3 regions of the Acidovorax sp. SDU_ACID1 genome follow, and region 3 is predicted to be linked to each of the others. Evidence: predicted binding sites of a transcription regulator. Region 3 holds the regulator's gene; each other region holds the start of a gene.
What was found. Region 3 encodes NrdR, which represses ribonucleotide reductase genes. Its sites were predicted from a motif close to CACNANATNTNGTG; they were not measured.
Positions count from the first base shown of each region.

Region 1 (7,498 bases), 1.0 Mb from region 3:
CAGGCCGGACGGTTCCGCCAGGACCTGTACTACCGGCTCAACGTGATCGAGCTGCTGATCCCCCCTCTGCGCGAGCGGCGCGAAGACCTGCCCGCGCTGTGCGAGGCCCTGCTGGCGCGCATCGCGCACGAGTCCGGCATCACGCCGCCCCGGCTGACCGACGCCGCGCTCCAGTGCATCGCCCAGCACCCGCTCACCGGCAACGTCCGCGAGCTGGAGAACCTGCTGCACCGTGCCGTCGCGCTGAGCGACGGCGGCGAGCTGCAGCTCGAATGCGCCAGCGAGGCACCGCCCTTCTGCCCCCTGCCGGCAGGGCAGGCACGACCCGCCGCCAGCTCCGTCGTGACGGCCGACATGCCGCTGCCCCACGACCTGCAGGCCTGGCTGGACCAGCAGGAGCGCGAGATCCTGGTGCGTGCGCTGCGCGAGGCCGGCTTCAACCGCACGGCCACCGCAGCGCGGCTGGGCATCAGTCTGCGCCAGATCCGCTACCGCATCGACCGGCTGAATATCGCCGTGCCCCAGGACGGCGACAGCCATGGCGAGACGGAGTGAGCGGCAGCCCCTGTGGAGCGGCGGGTGGTACCGCCCCGCGCGCCACGCCGCATCGCCCAACTTCGGCCCCCGGCCCGCAGGCGCCGAGATCGACCTGATCGTGGTGCACTCGATCAGCCTGCCGCCAGGCCAATACGGCGGCACCGGCGTGCACGACCTGTTCACCAACCAGCTCGACTGGGACGCGCACCCCTACTACGGGCAGATCCGCGGACTGCAGGTGTCGTCCCACTTCTTCGTCACCCGGCAGGGCGCCCTTTGGCAATACGTGGACTGCGACCAGCGCGCCTGGCATGCAGGGCCCTCGCACTACCGGGGCCGCGGCGCCTGCAACGACGACTCCGTCGGCATCGAGCTCGAAGGTCTGGAGGGCTGCGGGTTCGAAGCCGCGCAGTACGCCGCGCTGCGCACTTTGTGCACAGCGCTCACACAGCGCTACCCCATCCGCTATCTCGCCGGGCATGAGCACATCGCCCCCGGCCGCAAGCACGATCCGGGAGCGGGGTTCGACTGGCATGCTCTGCGAAGCGCATTCGCCGGCACGGGCATCCTGCTGCCTCCTGGAACCCACTGACCCTTTTGAAAAAGGGTTTTGACGACACGCAGGCCGCATTCTGGCGACCCGGCACAAGCGCTGGCATGGCAGCGCTTTCGGCGGACAAAGGCCGGGAAACGCGCGCCGTTGCTGGCCCGCACGTGCTCAGCGCAAGCACGCCAAGGGCCTGGAAGCCGGCGAAGGCACCCGCCCAGCAACATTCGGTCACGCATCTTGGCACAGCGCGCACTTGGCACGGATACACTACCGGTAGTGTCTTGAACCCTACCGACACCCTAGATATAGTGTGCAGCGATGCCTGCCACTTCGTGCCCGGCGGTCAGTTCCAGCCCGCTTGGCCATTCCCGACCACACCCAGAGAGGAATACATGCAAGCTGCGCCTCATCCATCCGCCGCCGACACCGCACGGCCCTCGCACGCCTCCGCCCCGGGCGAAGAACAGGGCGCCGCGCCGGAACATCCGTACGCCCACTACCAGATCATCCGCCGCAACGGCGCGGTCGTGCCTTTCGAGCCGCAGAAGATCGCCGTGGCCATGATGAAGGCCTTCCTGGCGGTGCACGGCACGCAGGGCGCGGCCTCCGCCAGCGTGCGCGACGTGGTGGACGAGCTGACCCAGACCGTGGTGCGTGCGCTCATGCGCTCGCGCCCGAACGGCGGCACCTTCCACATCGAGGACGTGCAGGACCAGGTGGAGCTGTGCCTCATGCGCGGCAGCCACCACGAGGTCGCGCGCGCCTACGTGCTCTACCGCGAGCGCCGCGCCCAGGAGCGCGCCCAGCGCCAGGAGCAACTGCTGCCCCAGGCCGCAGCGCTGCACGTGCTGGAGAACGGCCAGCGCGTCGAGCTGGACGTGCTGCGGCTGCAGTCCCTGATCGAAGCCGCCTGCGCCCACCTGGGCGCCGACGTGCAGGCCACGCCCATCGTGGCGGAAACCATGCGCAACCTGTACGACGGCGTACCCATGGAAGAGGTGTACAAGGCCTCCATCCTCGCAGCGCGCACTCTCATCGAGAAGGATCCGGGCTATACCTATGCCACCGCGCGCCTGCTGCTGCACACCATCGTGCGCGAGGTGCTGGCCAAGGACGTCGTGCCCGCCGAGATGGGCCCGGCCTATGCGGCGCACTTCCCCCAATTCATCCACAAGGGCGTGGAGCACGAGCTGCTCGACCCGCGCCTGCTCGATTTCGACCTGCCCCGCCTCGCTGCCGCGCTGAAGGCCGAGCGCGACCAGCAGTTCGACTACCTGGGCCTGCAGACGCTGTACGACCGCTACTTCCTGCACGTGCGCAAGACGCGCATCGAGCTGCCCCAGTCCTTCTTCATGCGCGTGGCCATGGGCCTGGCACTGCAGGAGGACGACCGCAACGCGCGCGCCATCGAGTTCTACGAGCTGCTGTCGTCCTTCGACTTCATGAGCAGCACGCCCACGCTGTTCAACAGCGGCACCCTGCGCTCGCAACTGTCGAGCTGCTACCTGACCACGGTGCCCGACAACCTGGACGGCATCTACGAATCCATCAAGGAAAACGCCCTGCTGTCCAAGTTCGCGGGCGGCCTGGGCAACGACTGGACGCGCGTGCGCGCCCTGGGTGCCCGCATCAAGGGCACGAACGGCGAATCCCAAGGCGTCGTGCCCTTCCTCAAGGTAGTCAACGACACGGCCGTGGCCGTGAACCAGGGCGGCAAGCGCAAGGGCGCCGTCTGCACCTACTTGGAGTCCTGGCACCTGGACATCGAGGAGTTCCTGGAACTGCGCAAGAACACCGGCGACGACCGCCGCCGCACGCACGACATGAACACGGCCAACTGGATTCCCGACCTCTTCATGAAGCGGGTGATGGAAAAGAGCCACTGGACGCTGTTCTCCCCATCGGACGTGCCCGAGTTGCACGACCTGTACGGCCAGGCCTTCGAGCGCGCCTACCTCGCCTACGAAGCCAAGGCCGACAGCGGCGAGCTGCGGCTCTTCAAGCGCATCCCGGCCGTGGATCTGTGGCGCAAGATGCTCTCGATGCTGTTCGAGACCGGCCACCCCTGGATCACGTTCAAGGACCCGTGCAACATCCGCTCTCCGCAGCAGCACGTGGGCGTGGTGCACTCGTCCAACCTGTGCACCGAGATCACGCTCAATACCAGCGACACCGAGACCGCGGTGTGCAACCTGGGCTCGGTGAACCTCGCGCGCCACCTCAAGGACGGCAGCGTCGACCACGACAAGCTGCGCAAGACCGTGGCCACGGCCATGCGCATGCTGGACAACGTCATCGACATCAACTACTACGCCGTGGACAAGGCGCGCGACTCCAACATGCGCCACCGCCCCGTGGGCATGGGCCTGATGGGCTTCCAGGACGCGCTGTACGAGCTGCGCATTCCCTACGCGAGCGAAGCCGCCGTGGAGTTCGCCGACGCCTCCATGGAAGCCATCTGCTACTACGCCTACTGGGCCTCGACCGAACTCGCCCGGGAGCGCGGCACCTATTCCAGCTACCAGGGCTCCCTGTGGTCCCGCGGCATCCTGCCGCTGGACTCGCTGCAGCTCCTGCAGCAGGAGCGCGGCGGCCACGTGGAAGTGGACCGCACCACGCGCCTGGACTGGGATGCCCTGCGCGCCAAGATCGCCCAGGACGGCATGCGCAACTCCAACTGCGTGGCCATCGCCCCCACCGCCACCATCTCCAACATCGTCGGCGTGGACGCCTCCATCGAGCCCTCGTTCGGCAACCTGTCCGTCAAGTCCAACCTGTCGGGCGAGTTCACCGTCATCAACCAGTACCTGGTGCGCGACCTCAAGCGCCTGGACCTGTGGGACGACGTGATGGTCATGGACCTCAAGCACTTTAAGGGCTCGCTGCACCCCATCGACCGCGTGCCGCAGGACGTCAAGGCCCTGTACGCCACTGCGTTCGAGGTCGCACCCACATGGCTGGTCGAAGCCGCGGCACGCCGGCAAAAGTGGATCGACCAGGCGCAGAGCCTGAACATCTACATGGCTGGCGCCTCGGGCAAGAAACTCGACGAGACCTACAAGCTCGCATGGGTGCGGGGCCTGAAAACCACGTACTACCTGCGCACGCAGAGCGCCACGCACGTCGAGATGAGCACCGTGAACACGCGCCAGCTCAATGCCGTGTCGTCGGGCACCGACGCCGGCAAGTCCGGTGCACTCGAAGCCGCAGCGACAGCGGCGCAAGCACAGGCCGCAGCGCTGCCCGCAACGGACGTGAAGTTCTGCGCCATCGACGATCCGACCTGCGAAGCCTGCCAGTAGGCCCGCGCCGCACACACACATGCGGCCAGCGATGAACGCCCACGCACCGCATGTGTGATGAAGCAACAAATCACGGCGCAGCAACGCTTTGGTGCTTTCCATTTTGAAGCACTGCTTCCATAATCCGACCACTGGAAAACCTATGCTCACCTGGGACGACGAAGTCAAGCCCTCATCGCAAGAACATCCGAAAGGCAGTCTCTCCAACGACCGCCCGGTGGAGCTTCCGCCCACGGCTTTCCAGCAGCCCGCGCTGCAAACCGTCGAGGCCTCCACACCGCGCGCCGCCGCCGCGCCCGCCCCCGCGAATCCGCAACACCGCCGCGTCTCCGCGGTCGACAAGCGCATCATCAACGGCCAGACGGACGTCAACCAGCTGGTGCCCTTCAAATACAAGTGGGCCTGGGAAAAGTATCTCGCCACCTGTGCCAACCACTGGATGCCGCAAGAGGTGAACATGACGCGCGACATCGCGTTGTGGAAGGACCCCAATGGCCTGACGGAAGACGAGCGCCGCATCGTCAAGCGCAACCTCGGCTTCTTTGTGACCGCCGATTCGCTGGCCGCCAACAACATCGTGCTGGGCACCTACCGCCACATCACGGCGCCCGAATGCCGCCAGTTCCTGCTGCGCCAGGCCTTCGAGGAAGCCATCCACACGCACGCCTACCAGTACATCGTCGAATCGCTGGGCCTCGACGAAGGCGAGATCTTCAACGCCTACAACGAGGTCGCCTCGATCCGCGAGAAGGACCAGTTCCTGATCCCGTTCATCGAAGCGATCATGGACCCGTCCTTCCATACCGGCACGCCGGAGAATGACCAGACGCTGCTCAAGAGCCTGATCGTCTTCGCCTGCCTGATGGAGGGTCTGTTCTTCTACGTGGGCTTCACGCAGATCCTGGCGCTGGGCCGCCAGAACAAGATGACGGGCGCTGCCGAGCAGTACCAGTACATCCTGCGCGACGAGTCGATGCACTGCAATTTCGGCATCGACCTGATCAACCAGCTCAAGCTGGAGAACCCCCACCTGTGGACGCCCGAATTCAAGGAAGAGGTCAAGGGCCTGTTCCTCAAGGCGGTCGACCTGGAATACCGCTATGCCGAAGACACCATGCCGCGCGGCGTGCTCGGCATGAATGCCTCGATGTTCAAGGGCTACCTACGCTACATCGCCAACCGCCGTGCCACGCAGATCGGCCTGGAGGCGCTGTTCCCGAACGAAGAGAACCCCTTCCCCTGGATGAGCGAGATGATCGACCTGAAGAAGGAACGCAACTTCTTCGAGACGCGCGTCATCGAGTACCAATCCGGCGGAGCTCTGTCCTGGGACTGACCTTCCTTCCATCCAGGCCATGATTTTTCAACCACGCTCCTTGCAGACCGCACCCACGAGAGTGCCGGGGTCCTGGGGCGTTTTCCGCATTCGTGGCGGCGGGCATCGCCTTGTTGCCATGGATCGCTCCCTGCCCAATGCAGGCCGGGAGTGCTCTTTGCAAATCGACCCAAGGAGAAAATGATGGCAACTGCGAAGAAACCCGCTGCGAAGAAGGCAGCACCGGCAAAGAAGGCGGCAGCGCCTGCCAAGAAGGCTGTAGCGGCCAAGAAGGCAGCACCCGCCAAGAAGGCGGCAGCACCTGCCAAGAAGGCCGTAGCGGCCAAGAAGGCAGCACCCGCCAAGAAGGCGGCAGCGCCTGCCAAGAAGGCCGTAGCGGCCAAGAAGGCAGCACCCGCCAAGAAGGCGGCAGCACCTGCCAAGAAGGCCGTAGCGGCCAAGAAGGCAGCACCCGCCAAGAAGGCGGCAACGCCTGCCAAGAAGGCCGTAGCGGCCAAGAAGGCAGCACCCGCCAAGAAGGCGGCAGCGCCTGCCAAGAAGGCGGCAACGCCTGCCAAGAAGGCCGTAGCGGCCAAGAAGGCAGCACCCGCCAAGAAGGCGGCAGCGCCTGCCAAGAAGGCCGTAGCAGCCAAGAAGGCAGCGCCCGCCAAGAAGGCGGCAGCACCTGCCAAGAAGGCCGCCGCCGCGCCCAAGAAGGCAGTTCCTGCCAAGAAGGCGGTGAAGGCTCCCGCTGCCGCGCCTGCCCCTGCGGCGCAGACCACGCTGAACCCGCAGGCAGCCTGGCCTTTCCCCACCGGGGGCAAGCCCTAAGGCGACCTATCGCCTATCGGCCACGACCCGGCGCTCTGCGCCGGGTTTTTTTATGGCCGGCCGCTCCCTTCAGGCGGGGTCGAAATCCAGGACGTAGTTCTGTGGGCCCCGCTGTGCGATCTTGAGCGCGCCCATGCGGTTGCCCAGTGCGGCGCAGCGAACCAGAGGCCAGCCCCGCTCCAGCCCGAACAGCAAGGCGCCACGCCATGCGTCGCCACAGCCCGTCGGGTCCACGACCTGCGCCGGCTGTACTGGCGGCACCACCACCCGCTCGCCACGCTCCCAGACTTCGCAGCCCTCGGCGCCCAGCGTCACGACCAGACCTCGCACCTTGTGCGAGATTTCCGCCAGCGTCCAGCCCGTGCGTTCGCACAGCATCTTGCCTTCGTAGTCGTTCACGGCAACCCATGATGCCTGCTCGATGAAGCGCCGAAGCTCCTCTCCCTGGAACATGGGCAGCCCCTGCCCCGGATCGAAGACGAAGGGGATGCCCGCCTCGGCCATCTGCGCCGCGTGCTGCAGCATCGCGTCGCGCCCATCGGGCGCAATGATGCCGACCCGCAGGTCCGCGTGCGCCGCGACCCGGTTGCGGTGGGCCTGCATCATGGCCCCGGGGTGGAAGGCCGTGATCTGGTTGTTGTCGCGGTCGGTCATGATCATGGCCTGGGCCGTATAGGTATCGTCCACCTGTCCGACCAGGCCTGTGTCGATGCCCAGTTGCGCAAGGCGTGCCATGTAGTCGGCGCCATCGCTGCCCAGCATGGCCATGGGCCGGGGATCGCCTCCGAGCAGCCGAAGGCTGTAAGCGATGTTGCCTGCACAGCCCCCGAAGTCCCGGCGCAGCGACGGTACGAGAAAAGACACGTTCAGGATGTGCAGTTGCTGCGGCAGTATCTGCTCGGCGAACCGCCCCTCGAAGGTCATGATGGTGTCGAATGCCAGGGAACCGCAGATCAGTGCCGC
Region 1 covers NZ_CP152342.1:162,470-169,967, reverse strand. Annotated here, with positions in the region: gene AAG689_RS00760 (sigma-54-dependent transcriptional regulator) at 1-555, shown strand, start outside; gene ampD (1,6-anhydro-N-acetylmuramyl-L-alanine amidase AmpD) at 539-1,129, shown strand; gene AAG689_RS00750 (ribonucleoside-diphosphate reductase subunit alpha) at 1,480-4,389, shown strand; gene AAG689_RS00745 (ribonucleotide-diphosphate reductase subunit beta) at 4,532-5,725, shown strand; gene AAG689_RS00740 (histone) at 5,909-6,535, shown strand; gene AAG689_RS00735 (carbohydrate kinase family protein) at 6,605-7,498, opposite strand, start outside.
Region 1: a site for NrdR is predicted at 1,385-1,398, ahead of AAG689_RS00750 (ribonucleoside-diphosphate reductase subunit alpha). Genes of this name have one in related genera too.

Region 2 (7,498 bases), 2.0 Mb from region 3:
CTGGTGTGGTCGATCATGAGCGTGGTGGTGATGATGGCCGGCGTGGGCTTCCTCGTGTGGGGCTGGGCCTTCCTGCGCAAGCACGACGAGCAGGACCCCACCCCGCCCGCGCACGACCCCCTGAGCCGCGTGCCGCTCACCCCCTCGCAGCGCGCGCTGGGCAAGTACCTGTTCCTGGTGGTGGCGCTGTTCACCGCGCAGGTGTTCCTGGGCGGCTTCACCGCGCACTACACCATCGAGGGCCAGACGTTCTACGGCTTCGACGTGTCGCAGTGGCTGCCCTACTCGCTGGTGCGCACCTGGCACATCCAGGCCGCGCTGTTCTGGATCGCCACCGGCTTCCTGGCCGCTGGCCTGTTCCTCGCGCCGCTGATCAACGGCGGCAAGGACCCCAAGTTCCAGAAGCTGGGCGTGGACATCCTGTTCTGGGCGCTGGTCGTCGTCTGCGTGGGCTCGTTCATCGGCAACTACCTGGCCATCGCGCAGATCATGCCGCCCGAGTGGAACTTCTGGCTGGGCCACCAGGGCTATGAATACGTGGACCTGGGGCGCCTGTGGCAGATCGGCAAGTTCGCCGGCGTGGCCTTCTGGCTGGTGCTCATGGCGCGCGGCATCTTCCCGGCGCTGCTGGCCCCCAACGGCCAGGACAAGAACCTGCTGGCGCTGCTGACCTGCTCGGTGGTCTGCATCGGCCTGTTCTACGGCGCGGGCCTGTTCTACGGCGAGCGCACGCACCTGTCGGTGATGGAGTACTGGCGCTGGTGGGTGGTCCACCTGTGGGTGGAAGGCTTCTTCGAGGTCTTCGCCACCACGGCCCTGGCCTTCATCTTCTCCACCCTGGGCCTGGTCTCGTACCGCATGGCCACGGCGGCCAGCCTGGCATCGGCATCGCTCTTCATGCTGGGCGGCGTGCCCGGCACCTTCCACCACCTGTACTTCGCCGGCACCACCACCCCCGTGATGGCCGTGGGCGCATCGTTCAGCGCGCTCGAAGTGGTGCCGCTGGTGGTGCTGGGCCACGAGGCCTGGGAACACTGGCGCCTGCAGCACAGCGCCACCTGGATGAAGAACCTGAAGTGGCCCCTGATGTGCTTCGTGGCCGTGGCCTTCTGGAACATGCTGGGCGCGGGCGTCTTCGGCTTCATGATCAACCCGCCCATCTCGCTGTACTACATCCAGGGCCTGAACACCACGCCCGTGCACGCCCACGCCGCGCTCTTCGGGGTCTACGGCTTCCTGGCCCTGGGCTTCACGCTGATGGTGCTGCGCTACGTGCGCCCCGAGCTGCAGTTCAACGAGCGCCTGATGAAGACCGGCTTCTGGTGGCTCAACGCCGGCATCGTGCTGATGATCTCCACCAGCCTGCTGCCCATCGGCCTGTTCCAGTTCCACGCCAGCGTGACGCACGGCATGTGGTACGCGCGCAGCGAGGAATTCCTGCAGCAGCCCTTCCTGGAAACGCTGCGCTGGGTGCGCACCTTCGGCGACGTGGTCTTCATCGTCGGCGCCCTGTGCGTGACCTGGCAGGTGGTGAGCGGCGTGCTCTTCGGGCCCCGCGCACCCTCCGTGCCCAAGACCGGCGCGCTGGCAGGCGCCAGCCGCTGACAACGGCCCACGGCGTGGCGCATCGGCGCCACGCCTTCAAGGAAACGCCATGAACATCGACCGCTTCAAACACGAACACCGCGACATCCTCGACCAGATCGCGGCGCTGCGCCAGCTCACCCATGCCGGCGTGGAACACAACGCCGCCGCCATCGCGCGCGGCATCGTGGCCATGAGCTCCACCATCAAGCTCCACCTGGCCGTGGAAGACCGTCTGCTCTACCCCGCGCTGCAAGGCGGAGCGGACCCGGAACTGGCCCGCCTGGGCGAACAGTTCCAGCGCGAGATGGGCGCCATCGCCGGCGCCTACATGGAATTCGCGCGGCACTGGAACACCCCCGAGCGCGTGCGCGCCGACGCCGCAGGCTTCCGCGCCGACGCCAACACCGTGCTGCGCCGCGTGTACGAACGCATGCAGCGCGAGAACCGCGACTTCTATCCGCGCATCGAGGCGGAAGAGGCTGCGCTCCTGTTGTGATAGCTGCCAGCGCTTGATGGACAAGCGCTGCAACCCGAAATAGCTTCCATCGGCAAGGCCATAGGGGCACCTTGCTTTTCAGCCGGCTTCGTGCCGGCTTTTTTTGGCCTCACGCCACGCAGCGCAGCCGCCAGCCGTCGATGGGCACCACGTCGCAGTCGGCCTGCGCGGCCACGCGGTCGGCCACCAGCCAGGTGCCCGCGGTGAGCGAGAGCAGCGGGTGGTGCCACGTGCCCGCGCGCAGGTGGATGCCCTGCTGCCCGTTGCTGACGAAGGCGTGCAGGTGGTGCGGCGCGAGTTCGGCGGGCGCGAGCCGCGCGTCGGCCACCACCACCAGCATGCGCAGCGCGGCGCCGAAGGGCGCGAAGCTCTGGCTGCCCAGGCGGTGGCGCTCCATCAGGTGCAGCGCGCAGGGCCGAGGCGCGGCGGCGGCCTCGAACAGGCTCAAGGACATGCTGCCGGGCTCGGCCGCGCAGGGGCGCGCGAGGTCGTGGTGGCGCAGGCAGGTGCCACCGTTGATCGGGATGGCGCTGCCCGCGCCGGCCTCGATCACCTCGCCGAACGGCGCGAAGGCCTGCGCGCTGAGCGTGCGCACGGGTAGCCAGGCGGGAGCGCTCATCAGTTCACGGCGCCGGTATGCACCGCGCCGGTATGCACCGCGCCGATGAACGCCGCCAGCTCGGGCGTTTGCGGATCGGCGAACAACTCCTTGGCCGGCCCGCGTTCGTGGATGCGGCCCTGGTGCATGAACACGAGCTGGTCGCCCACGTCGCGCGCGAAGCGCATCTCGTGCGTGACCATCACCAGGGTCATGCCCTCGGCGGCGAGCTGCTTGACGACGGCCAGCACCTCGTTGACGAGTTCCGGGTCGAGGGCCGAGGTGATCTCGTCGCACAGCAGCACCTTCGGCTGCATGGCCAGCGCCCGCGCGATGGCCACGCGCTGCTGCTGGCCGCCGCTGAGCTGGTCGGGGTAGGCGCCGTACTTGTCGCCCAGGCCCACCTTGGCGAGCATCTTGCGCGCGAGGGCGGCGGCCTCCGGCTTCTTCATGCCCTTGACCACGACGGGCGACAGGGCCACGTTCTCGCCCGCCGTGAGGTGCGGGAACAGGTTGAACTGCTGGAACACCATGCCCACCTTGAGCCGCAGCGCGCGCAGCTGCGCGGGGCTGGCGTGCTCGGCCTGCAGCGTCGCGCCGTCGACCACGATCTGGCCGGAGTCGATGGATTCCAGGCCGTTGATGGAGCGCAGCAGCGTGCTCTTGCCCGAGCCGCTGCGGCCGATGATGGCGACCACCTGCCCGCTCTCGACGCGCAGGTCCACGCCCTTGAGCACGTGGTTGGGGCCGTAGTGCTTGTGCACGGCGAGGATTTCGACGAGAGGGTCAACGAGCGGCATGGAGCTTCTTTTCGAGATGGGACGCGCACAGCGACAGCGGCCAGCACAACAGGAAGTAGCCGGCCGCCACCAGCGCGTAGATGAGGAAGGGCTGGAAGGTGGCGTTGGCGAGCATGGAGCCGAGCTTGGTCAGCTCGTTGAAGCCGATGATCGAGGCCACCGACGTGCCCTTGACTATCTGCACGGAGAAGCCCACCGTGGGCGCGATCGACAGGCGCAGCGCCTGCGGCAGCACCACGTGGCGCATCTGCTGCACGTAGCCCATAGCGAGGCTGGCGGAGGCCTCCCACTGCCCGCGCAGCACGGCCTCCACGCAGCCGCGCCAGACTTCGGCGAGGTACGCGCTGGTGTAGAGCGTGAGGCCCACGGCCGCGGCCGTCCACGGCGACACGTCCAGGCCCGCCATCGACGCGCCGAAGAACACGAGGAACATCTGCATCAAGAGCGGCGTGTTCTGGAACGCCTGGATGTAGGTGCGCGCGATGCGCCGCGCGAGCGGGCTGCGCCCCACGCGCGCGAACAACACCGCGAGCCCCGCGACGCCGCCCAGCGCGAACGCGATGAGCGAGAGCGCCAGCGTGGCGAGCAGCCCCTCGGCCAGCTTGGCGAGGATGGGCCAGAGCGGGATGTCGGCGATCATGCGGCGGCCCCCGCGTTGGCCAGCCGTCGCCCTGACACCCAGCGCTCGCCCACCTGCCCCAGCAGCCAGCGCAGCACCAGCGCAAGCGCGCAGTACATCGCGGTGACGATGACGTAGGTCTCGAACGCGCGGAAGTTGCGCGACTGGATGAAGTTGGCGGCGAAGGTCAGATCCTGCGCCGCGATCTGCGACACCACCGAAGTGCCCAGCATCACGATCACGATCTGGCTGCTGAGCGCCGGCCACACGCGCTGCAGCGCCGGGCGCAGCACCACGTGGCGGAACTGCGCCCAGCGGCCCATGCCCAGCGCGCTCGCGGCCTCCATCTGGCCGCGCGGCGTCTCCTGCACGCCCGCGCGCACGATCTCGGTTATGTAGGCGCCCAGGTTGACCACCGTGGTCAGCAGGCTGGCCTGCCATTCGTTGATCTGCACGCCGAGCGAGGGCAGGCCGAAGAACACGAACATGAGCTGCACCAGGAACGGCGTGTTGCGGATCACCTCCACGTAGCCCTTGAACAGCCAGTGCAGCGGCGCGATGCGCCACGCGCGGATCACGCCGCCGGCCACGCCGATCAGGCCGCCCAGCACGGCGCCCGCCGCCGTCAGGCCCAGCGTGAACGCGGCGCCTTCGGCGAGGAGGCCGCTGTAGTCGAAGACGGCGGCGAAGTCGAACGCATAGGCCATTTACATCTTTGCCGGGAGCGGCATCTTCATCCAGCGCACGGACAGGTCGTTCAGCGAGCCGTCGGTCTTCGCCTTGGCGATGATCTCGTCGAGCTTCTTGAGAAGCGCCTCCTCGCCCTTGGCCACGCCGATGTAGCACGGCGTTTCCTCGACGGGGAACTTGGCGTCGAGCTGGCGCAGCCGCGTGCGCTCGTTGACCGCGTTGGCGACGATGTTGCCCAGCGTGACGAGCTGCACCTGGCCCGTGAGGTAGCTCTGCGCGGTGGCGTTGTTGTCCTCGTAGCGCTTGATGGTGGCCGAGGGCGGCGCCACGGCCGTGAGGGCCAGGTCCTCGGTGGAGCCGCGCGTCACGCCGATGGTCTTGCCCGCGAGGTCGGCGGGCGCCTTGATCGCCACGTCCTTGGGGCCGTAGACGCTCTTGGGGAAGGGCGCGTAGGCCTGGGTGAAGTCGATCACCTTGGCGCGCTCGGCATTCTTGCCCAGGCTGGAGATCACCACGTCGGCCTTGCCCGTGGTCAGGAACGGAATGCGGTTGGTGCTGGTCACGGGCACCAGTTCCACCTTCACGCCCAGGCCCTTGGCGACGAGCTGGGCCATGTCGATGTCGTAGCCCTGCAGCTTCAGGTCGGTGCCCAGCGAGCCGAACGGCGGGAAGTCCTGCGGGATGGCGACGCGCACCACGCCCGCTTTCTGGATGTGGGCGAGCGCGTCGGCGCGCGCGGCCGTGCCGGTGGCGAGGACCGCGGCGGCCAGTGCATGGAGGAAGACGCGGCGGGGGGTGTGGAATCGGGTCATGGCAGGGAACGCTCCTTCGGCGAATGCAGGCCCGGCGCGGCATGCGCCCGGCGACGCGGAGGAATGAGCGAATTGCGTGCCAACTATCAAAAAGTGAGCTGCTTGCGCTTTCCCATAAAGCGCTGGAGGCTGTTTTTGCTTGAACCCGCCGCACCATTGCGGGGCACCGCGCAGCGGCGCGGGCGCCCTGCTCTCCAGCCCTCTTTTTTGGCTCCGCGGCCCCGGGGTTTGTGCCCGATCAAACTACCTATAGTGTCCGATGGGTATCGTGGACGCTATATGTAGTGTTTTGGAGCTTCCATGGTCCATCCCTCCACCCCCCTGGCTACCCTGCCGCGCGACGTGATCCAGCGCGACGGCACCCGCGCCGCGTTCGACGCCCACCGCATCCAGTCCGCCATCGCGCGCGCCGGCAGCGCCACCGGCGAATTCGGCGAGGACGAGGCGCAACTGCTCACCGCCCAGGCCACCAAGGTGCTGATCCACCGCTTCCGCGGCGAGGCGCCGGCCATCGAGCAGATCCAGGACGTGGTGGAGCAGACGCTGATCGCCGCCAACCACCTGCAGACCGCGCGCGCCTACATGGCCTACCGCCAGCGCCACGCCACGCTGCGCGCCGACCGGCAGACGCTGGTGCACGTGGAAAGCTCCATCAACGAATACCTCACGCGCGCCGACTGGCGCGTGAACGCCAACGCCAACCAGGGCTATTCGCTCGGCGGGCTGATCCTCAACGTGGCCGGCAAGGTCACGGCCAACTACTGGCTCTCTCATGTGTACGCGCCCGAGATCGGCGAGGCGCACCGCAATGGCGACATCCACATCCACGACCTGGACATGCTCAGCGGCTACTGCGCCGGCTGGTCGCTGCGCACGCTGCTGCACGAGGGGCTGAACGGCGTGCCCGGCAAGGTGGAGGCGGGGCCACCCAAGCACATGAGTTCCGCCGTCGGGCAGATCGTGAACTTCCTCGGCACGCTGCAGAATGAATGGGCAGGCGCGCAGGCGTTCTCCTCGTTCGACACCTACATGGCGCCCTTCGTGCGCAAGGACGGCATGGACTATGCCCAGGTGCGCCAGTGCATCCAGGAGCTGGTCTACAACCTCAACGTGCCCTCGCGCTGGGGCACGCAGACGCCGTTCACCAACCTCACCTTCGACTGGACCTGCCCCGAGGACCTGCGCGAGCAGGTGCCGGTGATCGGCGGCGTGGAGATGCCCTTCAGCTACGGCGCGCTGCAGGCCGAGATGGACCTCATCAACCGCGCCTACATCGACGTGATGACCACGGGCGACGCCAAGGGCCGCGTGTTCACCTTCCCCATCCCCACGTACAACATCACGCCCGACTTCCCGTGGGAGAGCGAGAACGCCGCTGCCCTCTTCGACATGACGGCCAAGTACGGCCTGCCGTACTTCCAGAACTTCATCAACTCGGAGCTTTCGCCGAACATGGTGCGCTCCATGTGCTGCCGGCTGCAGCTCGACCTGCGCGAGCTGCTCAAGCGCGGCAACGGCCTGTTCGGCAGCGCCGAGCAGACGGGCAGCCTGGGTGTGGTCACGGTCAACTGCGCGCGGCTGGGCTATCTGCACGCGGGGGATGAGGCTGCACTGTTCAGCGCGCTCGACCGGCTGCTCGAACTCGGCAAGCAGAGCCTGGAGGTCAAGCGCAAGCTCATCCAGCGCCTGATGGACCAGGGCCTGTTCCCGTACACCAAGCGCTACCTGGGCACCCTGCGCAACCACTTCTCCACGCTGGGCGTGAACGGCATCAACGAGATGATCCGCAACTTCACGCACGACGCGCACGACATCACCAGCGAATGGGGCCACGCCTTCGCCGTGCGCCTGCTGGACCACGTGCGCGAACGCATGACGGCATTCCAGGAGGAAACC
Region 2 covers NZ_CP152342.1:4,357,609-4,365,106, forward strand. Annotated here, with positions in the region: gene AAG689_RS21410 (nitric-oxide reductase large subunit) at 1-1,605, shown strand, start outside; gene AAG689_RS21415 (hemerythrin domain-containing protein) at 1,655-2,083, shown strand; gene AAG689_RS21420 (ureidoglycolate lyase) at 2,193-2,702, opposite strand; gene AAG689_RS21425 (amino acid ABC transporter ATP-binding protein) at 2,702-3,481, opposite strand; gene AAG689_RS21430 (amino acid ABC transporter permease) at 3,468-4,121, opposite strand; gene AAG689_RS21435 (amino acid ABC transporter permease) at 4,118-4,807, opposite strand; gene AAG689_RS21440 (transporter substrate-binding domain-containing protein) at 4,808-5,602, opposite strand; gene AAG689_RS21445 (ribonucleoside triphosphate reductase) at 5,903-7,498, shown strand, end outside.
Region 2: a site for NrdR is predicted at 5,876-5,889, ahead of AAG689_RS21445 (ribonucleoside triphosphate reductase). Genes of this name have one in related genera too.

Region 3 (7,498 bases):
ACCGCCACCCATGCCAGGACCCAGAAGACCAACAGCGCGCCCACGCACCAGGCTACCCGCCGCGCCCATGGACGACGCCCTATCTCTTTTACAAACTGGAACACACGGCCCCCATACTCTGACGCATCCGGCGATTGCATCAGAAATCCGTGGGTTGGCCTTGTAAAAAAGCGCAAACCGCAAAGAAAGCCCGGTGAGCGGAATTCTCCGGTCACCGGGCTTGATGGCAGACACAAGGTCTCTTGCCATCTTTTTGCGCCATGGAGATAGCTGTCCACGGTGCAGGAGGCAACGATTGCCTCCAGGGGGTGCCAAGAATGGGGCGGCCTGGCTGGACGGTGCACTGCATGCAAGCCATCCAGAAGACGTTGCCTCATCCGGCGGATGCCTGAATCGATCAGGCAGGGATAAGGTACCAGACTTGCACGGCAGGTGCCAACAGCTTCTTTCAATGGCAGCAGCGCCACGATTGCGTGTTTCATTTGCGGCGCCCGCCGGCCTGAAATTCGTCAAAAACTGTGCTTTTTTACAAGTTGTATAGAATTTTTAATTCTAAAAACCTCAATCATCAGTATTGACCTGGAATTTGAGGAACTCCTAGAATCCGCCAGCTCCAAAAACGGACCTCAGCAGAAACCCTCATCCGCTGCCATCCCGGCTACCACAGCCTGCCCTTTCCCCGGCGCGACGCGCCAGACACAGGCTATCGATGGCACACCCCACCGGGCAACACCGCCTGGCAAGACCGAGTCTTCCGAGCTTCTTCGGGCCACAGCGCCCCTCGGGACTCGACTCAGAAAGGAAGAGCTATGACAGAGTCAGGAAAAGCGGTTGCCGGCGTGCGCACCTTCGCGGCCGATGTGGCCAGCGGTTTTCTTGAAGTAACCCACAGCGGCTTCGCCCTCCTCGGGCTGGCCGTGGCCTTCGCCGCCATCGCGCTGACGGCGCGCCCCGACCTGCGCCAGGCAGGCGAGGAGCAACTCATGGGCTGGCTCCAGGCGCGCCAGGTCGCGGTGATCGGCTTCCCCGTGGAGCCCGGCGCCAGCGAACGCGCCACCGCCAGCAACCCCAAGGACCTGCCCCGCGAGCAGGCCGCCGTGGCGTACTGGCTCAGCAAGAAGTACCGCGTGGCGCCGGAGCCCCTGGCCGTGCTGGTGGCCGAGGCCTACGACATCGGTGCCCGCACCAAGCTCGACCCGACGCTGATCCTGGCCGTGATGGCCGTGGAGTCCAGCTTCAACCCCTTCGCCCAGAGCCCCGTGGGCGCGCAAGGGCTGATGCAGGTGATGACCCGCGTGCACACCGACAAGTACGAGGATTTCGGCGGCCGCTTCGCCGCATTCGACCCCGTGGCCAACCTGCGCGTGGGCGTGCGGGTGCTGCAGGAGTGCATCGCGCGCGCCGGCTCGCTGGAGGGCGGCCTGCGCTACTACGTGGGCGCTGCCAACCTGCCCGAGGACGGCGGCTATGCGGCCAAGGTGCTGGCCGAGCACTTCCGCCTGCGCCAGGTGGCCGGCGGCCGCGCCCCGGCGACGCCCCCGGCCCTGGTGACGCCGCCCACGCTGTCGACCAAGGCCGCGCCCGACGCCGCCGTGCCCGCGGCGCAGCCGGCCGCGCAGAAGGTGGCCCTGCTGGAAGGCGTCTGACCTGCCGGCCGTCCGCTACACTAGCGGGGTACGCAACTGGCGATAGGCGCGGCGCCCCTCCAGGCCCGCCGCTGACGTGGAAATCCGGCAAAGACCTCTTTGCAAACCACTGGGGAGCGTACCGCGCACCGCGCGATCCGTCGTTCGCCTGGGCAGCCCTTGAAGATTCCCAAGGGACACACCCGTTCATCTGACTGCCATGTACCAACGCAACATTCTTGTCGAACAAACCGACCCCGAGGTGTGGGCCGCCATCCAGGCCGAGAACCTCCGCCAGGAAGAACACATCGAGCTGATCGCCAGCGAGAACTACGCCTCCCCCGCCGTGATGGCCGCGCAGGGCTCGCAGCTCACCAACAAGTACGCCGAGGGCTATCCCGGCAAGCGCTACTACGGCGGCTGCGAGAACGTGGACGTGATCGAGCAGCTCGCCATCGACCGCATCAAGCAGCTCTTCGGCGCCGAGGCCGCCAACGTGCAGCCCAACTCGGGCTCGCAGGCCAACCAGGCCGTGCTGATGGCCTTCCTCAAGCCCGGCGACACCATCCTGGGCATGAGCCTGGCCGAAGGCGGCCACCTCACGCACGGCATGCCGCTGAACATGAGCGGCAAGTGGTTCAACGTGGTCTCCTACGGCCTGAACGCCAAGGAAGAGATCGACTACGACGCCATGGAAGCCAAGGCGCGCGAGCACCGCCCCAAGCTCATCATCGCCGGCGCGTCGGCTTACTCGCTGCGCATCGACTTCGAGCGCTTCGCGAAGATCGCCCGGGAAGTCGGCGCCATCTTCTGGGTGGACATCGCCCACTACGCGGGCCTGGTGGTCGCGGGCGAATACCCCAACCCCATGCCGCATGCCGACGTGGTGACCTCCACCACGCACAAGAGCCTGCGCGGCCCGCGCGGCGGCATCATCCTGATGAAGGCCGCGCACGAGAAGGCCCTCAACTCCGCCATCTTCCCCGGCCTGCAGGGCGGCCCGCTGGAGCACGTGATCGCCGCCAAGGCCGTGGCCTTCAAGGAAGCGCTCTCGCCCGAGTTCAAGGCCTACCAGCAGCAGGTCACGAAGAACGCCAAGGTGTTCGCCGAGACGCTGATCCAGCGCGGCCTGCGCATCGTGAGCGGCGGCACCGAGAGCCACGTGATGCTGGTGGACCTGCGCGCCAAGGGCATTACCGGCAAGGAGGCCGAGGCTGCCCTGGGCCAGGCCCACATCACGATCAACAAGAACGCGATCCCCAACGACCCCGAGAAGCCCATGGTGACCAGCGGCATCCGCGTAGGCACGCCCGCCATCACCACGCGCGGCTTCAAGGAAGAGGAAACGCGCATCACCGCCAACCTGCTGGCCGACGTGCTGGACAACCCGCGCGACGAGGCCCACATCGCGGCCGTGCGCGCCAAGGTGAACGCGCTCACCAGCCGTTTCCCGGTCTACCGCTGACCCGGCGCCCGACGCCCCGCCGCCATGAAGTGCCCTTTCTGCGGCCACCCGGACACCCAGGTGGCCGAAACCCGCGTGTCCGAGGACGGGGACTTCGTGCGGCGCCGGCGCCGCTGCAGCGCCTGCGACAAGCGCTTCACCACCTATGAGCGGCCGGAAGTCAACTTCCCTGCCATCGTCAAGAAGGACGGCCGCCGCGTGGAATACGACCGCAGCAAGCTGCTCGACTCGTTCAACCTGGCGCTGCGCAAGCGCCCGGTGAGCACCACGCAGATCGACAGCGCCATCGAGCGCATCGAGGAAAAGCTGCTCAACCTCGCGCAGCGCGAGGTACTCTCCAGCCGCATCGGCGAGCTGGTGATGCGCGAATTGAAGAAGCTCGACAAGGTGGCCTACGTGCGCTATGCCAGCGTCTACCGCAGCTTCGAGGACATCGACGAGTTCCGTGCGCTCGTCGACGAAGTGCGCAAGTAGCCCCGCGCTCCTTCATTCATAGCTGCCAGCGCTTGGCTGGCAAGCGCTGGAGCCCTTTTTCATTCAAATGCTGGCCGGAATCGGCGGCACTGGCTGCGCCACGTCGCCGCACTGCGCGCGGTGGCGCAGCGCGTGGTCCATGAGCACCAGGGCCAGCAGCGCCTCGGCGATGGGTGCGGCGCGGATGCCCACGCAGGGGTCGTGGCGGCCCTTGGTGACGACCTCGGTGCTCTGGCCGTGGATGTCGATGGACTCGCGCGGGCTGATGATGGAACTGGTGGGCTTGATGGCGAGGCTGACCTCGATGTCCTGCCCCGAGCTGATGCCGCCCAGGATGCCGCCCGCGTTGTTGCTCGCGAAGCCCCGGGGCGTGAGCGAATCGCCGTGCGTGGTGCCGCGCTGCGCCACGCTGGCGAAGCCCGCGCCGATCTCCACGCCCTTCACCGCGTTCAGGCCCATCATCACGTGGGCGATGTCGGCGTCCAGCTTGTCGTAGAGCGGCTCGCCCAGGCCCACGGGCACGCCCGTGGCCTGCACGCGGATGCGCGCGCCGCAGGAGTCGCCCGCCTTGCGCAATGCGTCCATGTAGTCCTCGTAGGCCTGCACGTCGGCCACGGGGGCGAAGAAGGGGTTGTGCGGCACGTGCTCCCAGCCCTCGAAGGGAATCGGCAACTCGCCGATCTGCGTCATGCAGGCGCGGAACCGGGTGCCGAACTTCTCGGCCAGCCACTTCTTGGCCACGGCGCCCGCCGCCACGGTGGGCGCCGTCAGGCGCGCCGACGAGCGGCCGCCGCCGCGCGGGTCGCGGATGCCGAACTTGTGCCAGTAGGTGTAGTCGGCATGGCCGGGGCGGAAGCTCTGCGCGATGTTCGAGTAATCCTTGCTGCGCTGGTCCTGGTTGCGGATCAGCAGCGCGATCGGCGTGCCGGTGGTCTTGCCCTCGTAGACGCCCGAGAGGATTTCCACCGCGTCGGGCTCGTTGCGCTGGGTGACGTGGCGGCTGGTGCCGGGGCGGCGGCGGTCGAGGTCGGCCTGGATGTCGGCCTCGGAAAGCTGCATGCCGGGCGGGCAGCCGTCGATCACGCAGCCGACCGCCGGGCCGTGGGATTCACCGAAGTTGGTGACGCAAAAAAGGGTGCCAAGTGTGTTGCCGCTCATAGGGGCGCGATTATCCCAGAGCGGCTCACACTACTAAAAAAAGAGCTGCTCGCGCTTGCAGGACAAGCGCTACAGCCCTTTTTCATTCAAGAACCGGCGCGCACGATGCGGCCCGCGCCCGGCGGCGCCACGGGGCTGTGCGTGCGGAAGTAGTCCTCCAGCGCATCCAGGTCCTGCCCGCCGCCCACCGCGTCGCGCCCCTCGGTGAACATGGTGAAGTTGTCGCCGCCCGAGGCCAGGTAGCTGCTGACGACCACGCGCAGCGTGTCGCCCGGCGCGATGGGCGCGCCGTGCAGCGTGAGGCCGGACACGCGCTCGCCGCGCGGGCGCGAGAGGTCGTAGCGGTAGCCGAAGCCCTCGGACACCGACAGCACGCGCGGGCGCTGCACGGTGTTGGTGCCGCTGTCGAACTGCTGCTCCAGGATCTCGCGCAGCTGCGCGCCGCTGTAGCTGCGCACCTCCAGGCTGTTGCCGAAGGGCTGCACGGCGAAGAGCTGGCCGTAGCGCACCAGCCCCTGTTCATCGGGCACCAGGTCGGCGCGCACGCCGCCGGGGTTCATGAAGGAGATCTGCGCCCCGCCGCGCTCGGGCGCGCGCGTGGCGGCCAGTTGCGCGTCGGCAATCAGGTTGCCCAGCACCGACTCGCCCGAGGGCAGTTGCTGGCGCAGGAAGGGCCCGCCGGCCTGCCCCACGGGCCGCTGCACGAGCGGCGCGGCGGCGGCGCGGTAGCGCTCCACCAGGCTCGCCACGCCCGCATCGGGCGCGAACACGGGAAAGCCGGGGTGCAGCGCCACCCGCCCCTGCGCGCCCGTGAACGCCTCGCCCTGCACGATGACCTGGCGCGCGCTCTTGCGCGCCACGCGGCGCGTGCGCGTGTCCACGGCCAGGCGGATCTCGGTGAGCAGCGTGCCGTAGACGCCCGCGCTGGTGAGCAGGAAGGGGCGCGCGGGATCGACGCGGCCGTAGTCGCAGATGTAGGCCCGGTGCGTGTGGCCCGAGACGACCACGTCCACCTCGGGGCTCAGGCGCTGCAGGATGGGCACGATGTCGCCGCTCAGGCCTTCGCAGCCCGGCTCGGTGACGGGCGCGGTGGTACTGCCGCCTTCGTGGATCACGGCCACGATCACGTCCGCGCCCTGCGCGCGCAGCAGCGGGATGAGCGCATTGGCCGTCTCGGCCTCGTCGGCGAAGCGCAGGCCCGCCACGCCGGCGGGCGTGACCATGGTGGGCGTGGTGCGCAGCGTCAGGCCGATGAAGCCCACGGTGACCGTGGCGCCGCGCTCGGTGAAGCGCTTGATGCCGGTGGCGGGCAGCAGCGGGCGGCCGTCCTCTTGCAGGGTGTTGGCGGTGAGGATGGGAAAGCCGGCGCCCGCGAAGGGCCGGCTGATCTGGCACGGCTCGCGCAGGGTGTGCTTGTCGCAGCCGCCGTGCTGCAGGCGCAGCAGCTCGCGCCAGCCCCGGTCGAACTCGTGGTTGCCCGCGGCGTGGAAGTCGATGCCGATGGCGTTGAACGCCTCCACCGTGGGCTCGTCGAGGAACAGCGCCGACACCAGCGGCGACGCGCCCACCATGTCACCCGCCGACACCACCGCGTGGTGCGGGTGGCGCGCCTTGAGCGCAGCGATGGCGCTGGCGAAGTAGGCCGCCCCGCCCGCCGGCACCTGCGCGGCGCCGGTGGCCGCGGGCACGGGCACGGCCTGGCGCGGCGGCTCCAGCTGGCCGTGGAAGTCGTTGAAGCCGATCACGGCGATGTCCATGAGCGGCGGCGGCGCGCTGGAGCCGCAGCCCGCGATCAGCGACAGGCAAAGCGCCCATGCCGCCCCGTGGATGAATCTGTTGCTGCCCATGCCTGCTTGTGCTCCCCAAAAAGAGCTGCCAGCGCTTGTACAGCAAGCGCTGGCAGCCGTTTCGACGCTTATTGCGCGATCAGCTCGCGGAGGGCGCTTCCTTTTCCTCCGGCCAGTCGCGGATGTAGGCCTTGAGCATCCTGTTCTCGAAGTTCTGCGCGTCCACGACGGCCTTGGCCACGTCGTAGAAGCTGATCACACCCATGAGCATGCGCTGGTCCATCACCGGCATGTAGCGCGCATGGCGGCCCAGCATCATGCGGCGCACCTCGTCCATGTCGGTCTCCATGGTGCAGGTCAGCGGCGCGTCGTCCATCGCCGTGCGCACCAGCGTGGTGCCCACGCTGCCGCCGCTCCTGACCAGCAGTTGGATCACCTCGCGGAAGGTGAGCATGCCCACCAGGTCGCCGTGCTCCATCACCACGAGCGAGCCGATGTCCTTCTCGGCCATGGTCTCCAGCGCGCGCGCCAGCGGTTCGTCGGGGGTGACGGTGTAGAGGGTGTTGCCTTTGACGCGCAGGATGTCGCTGACTTTCATGGGATGTGTCTCTCTCGTACTCGGTATAGCGGTGCTCCGGAAAATATAGCCCACAAATCCCCCACAATGGCGCACGAATTCACCACTTTGGAGACATGGATGCCCGGATATTCCGACCCCGGCTTCGACACGCTCGCGCTGCACGCGGGCGCGCAGCCGGACCCCGCCACCGGAGCGCGCGCCGTGCCGATCCACCTGAGCACCTCGTTCGTGTTCGAGTCGAGCGACCACGCCGCGGCCCTGTTCAACCTGGAGCGCCCCGGCCACGTCTACAGCCGCATCAGCAACCCCACCAACGCGGTGCTGGAGCAGCGCGTGGCCGCGCTCGAAGGCGGCGTGGGGGCCATCGCCGTGGCCAGCGGCCAGGCGGCGCTGCACCTGGCGGTCAGCA
Region 3 covers NZ_CP152342.1:1,209,534-1,217,031, reverse strand. Annotated here, with positions in the region: gene AAG689_RS05925 (DUF748 domain-containing protein) at 1-140, opposite strand, end outside; gene AAG689_RS05920 (transglycosylase SLT domain-containing protein) at 810-1,646, shown strand; ZMP/ZTP riboswitch at 1,669-1,807, shown strand; gene glyA (serine hydroxymethyltransferase) at 1,846-3,090, shown strand; gene nrdR (transcriptional regulator NrdR) at 3,115-3,564, shown strand; gene aroC (chorismate synthase) at 3,628-4,722, opposite strand; gene AAG689_RS05900 (bifunctional metallophosphatase/5'-nucleotidase) at 4,809-6,569, opposite strand; gene AAG689_RS05895 (CBS domain-containing protein) at 6,649-7,107, opposite strand; gene AAG689_RS05890 (O-acetylhomoserine aminocarboxypropyltransferase) at 7,207-7,498, shown strand, end outside.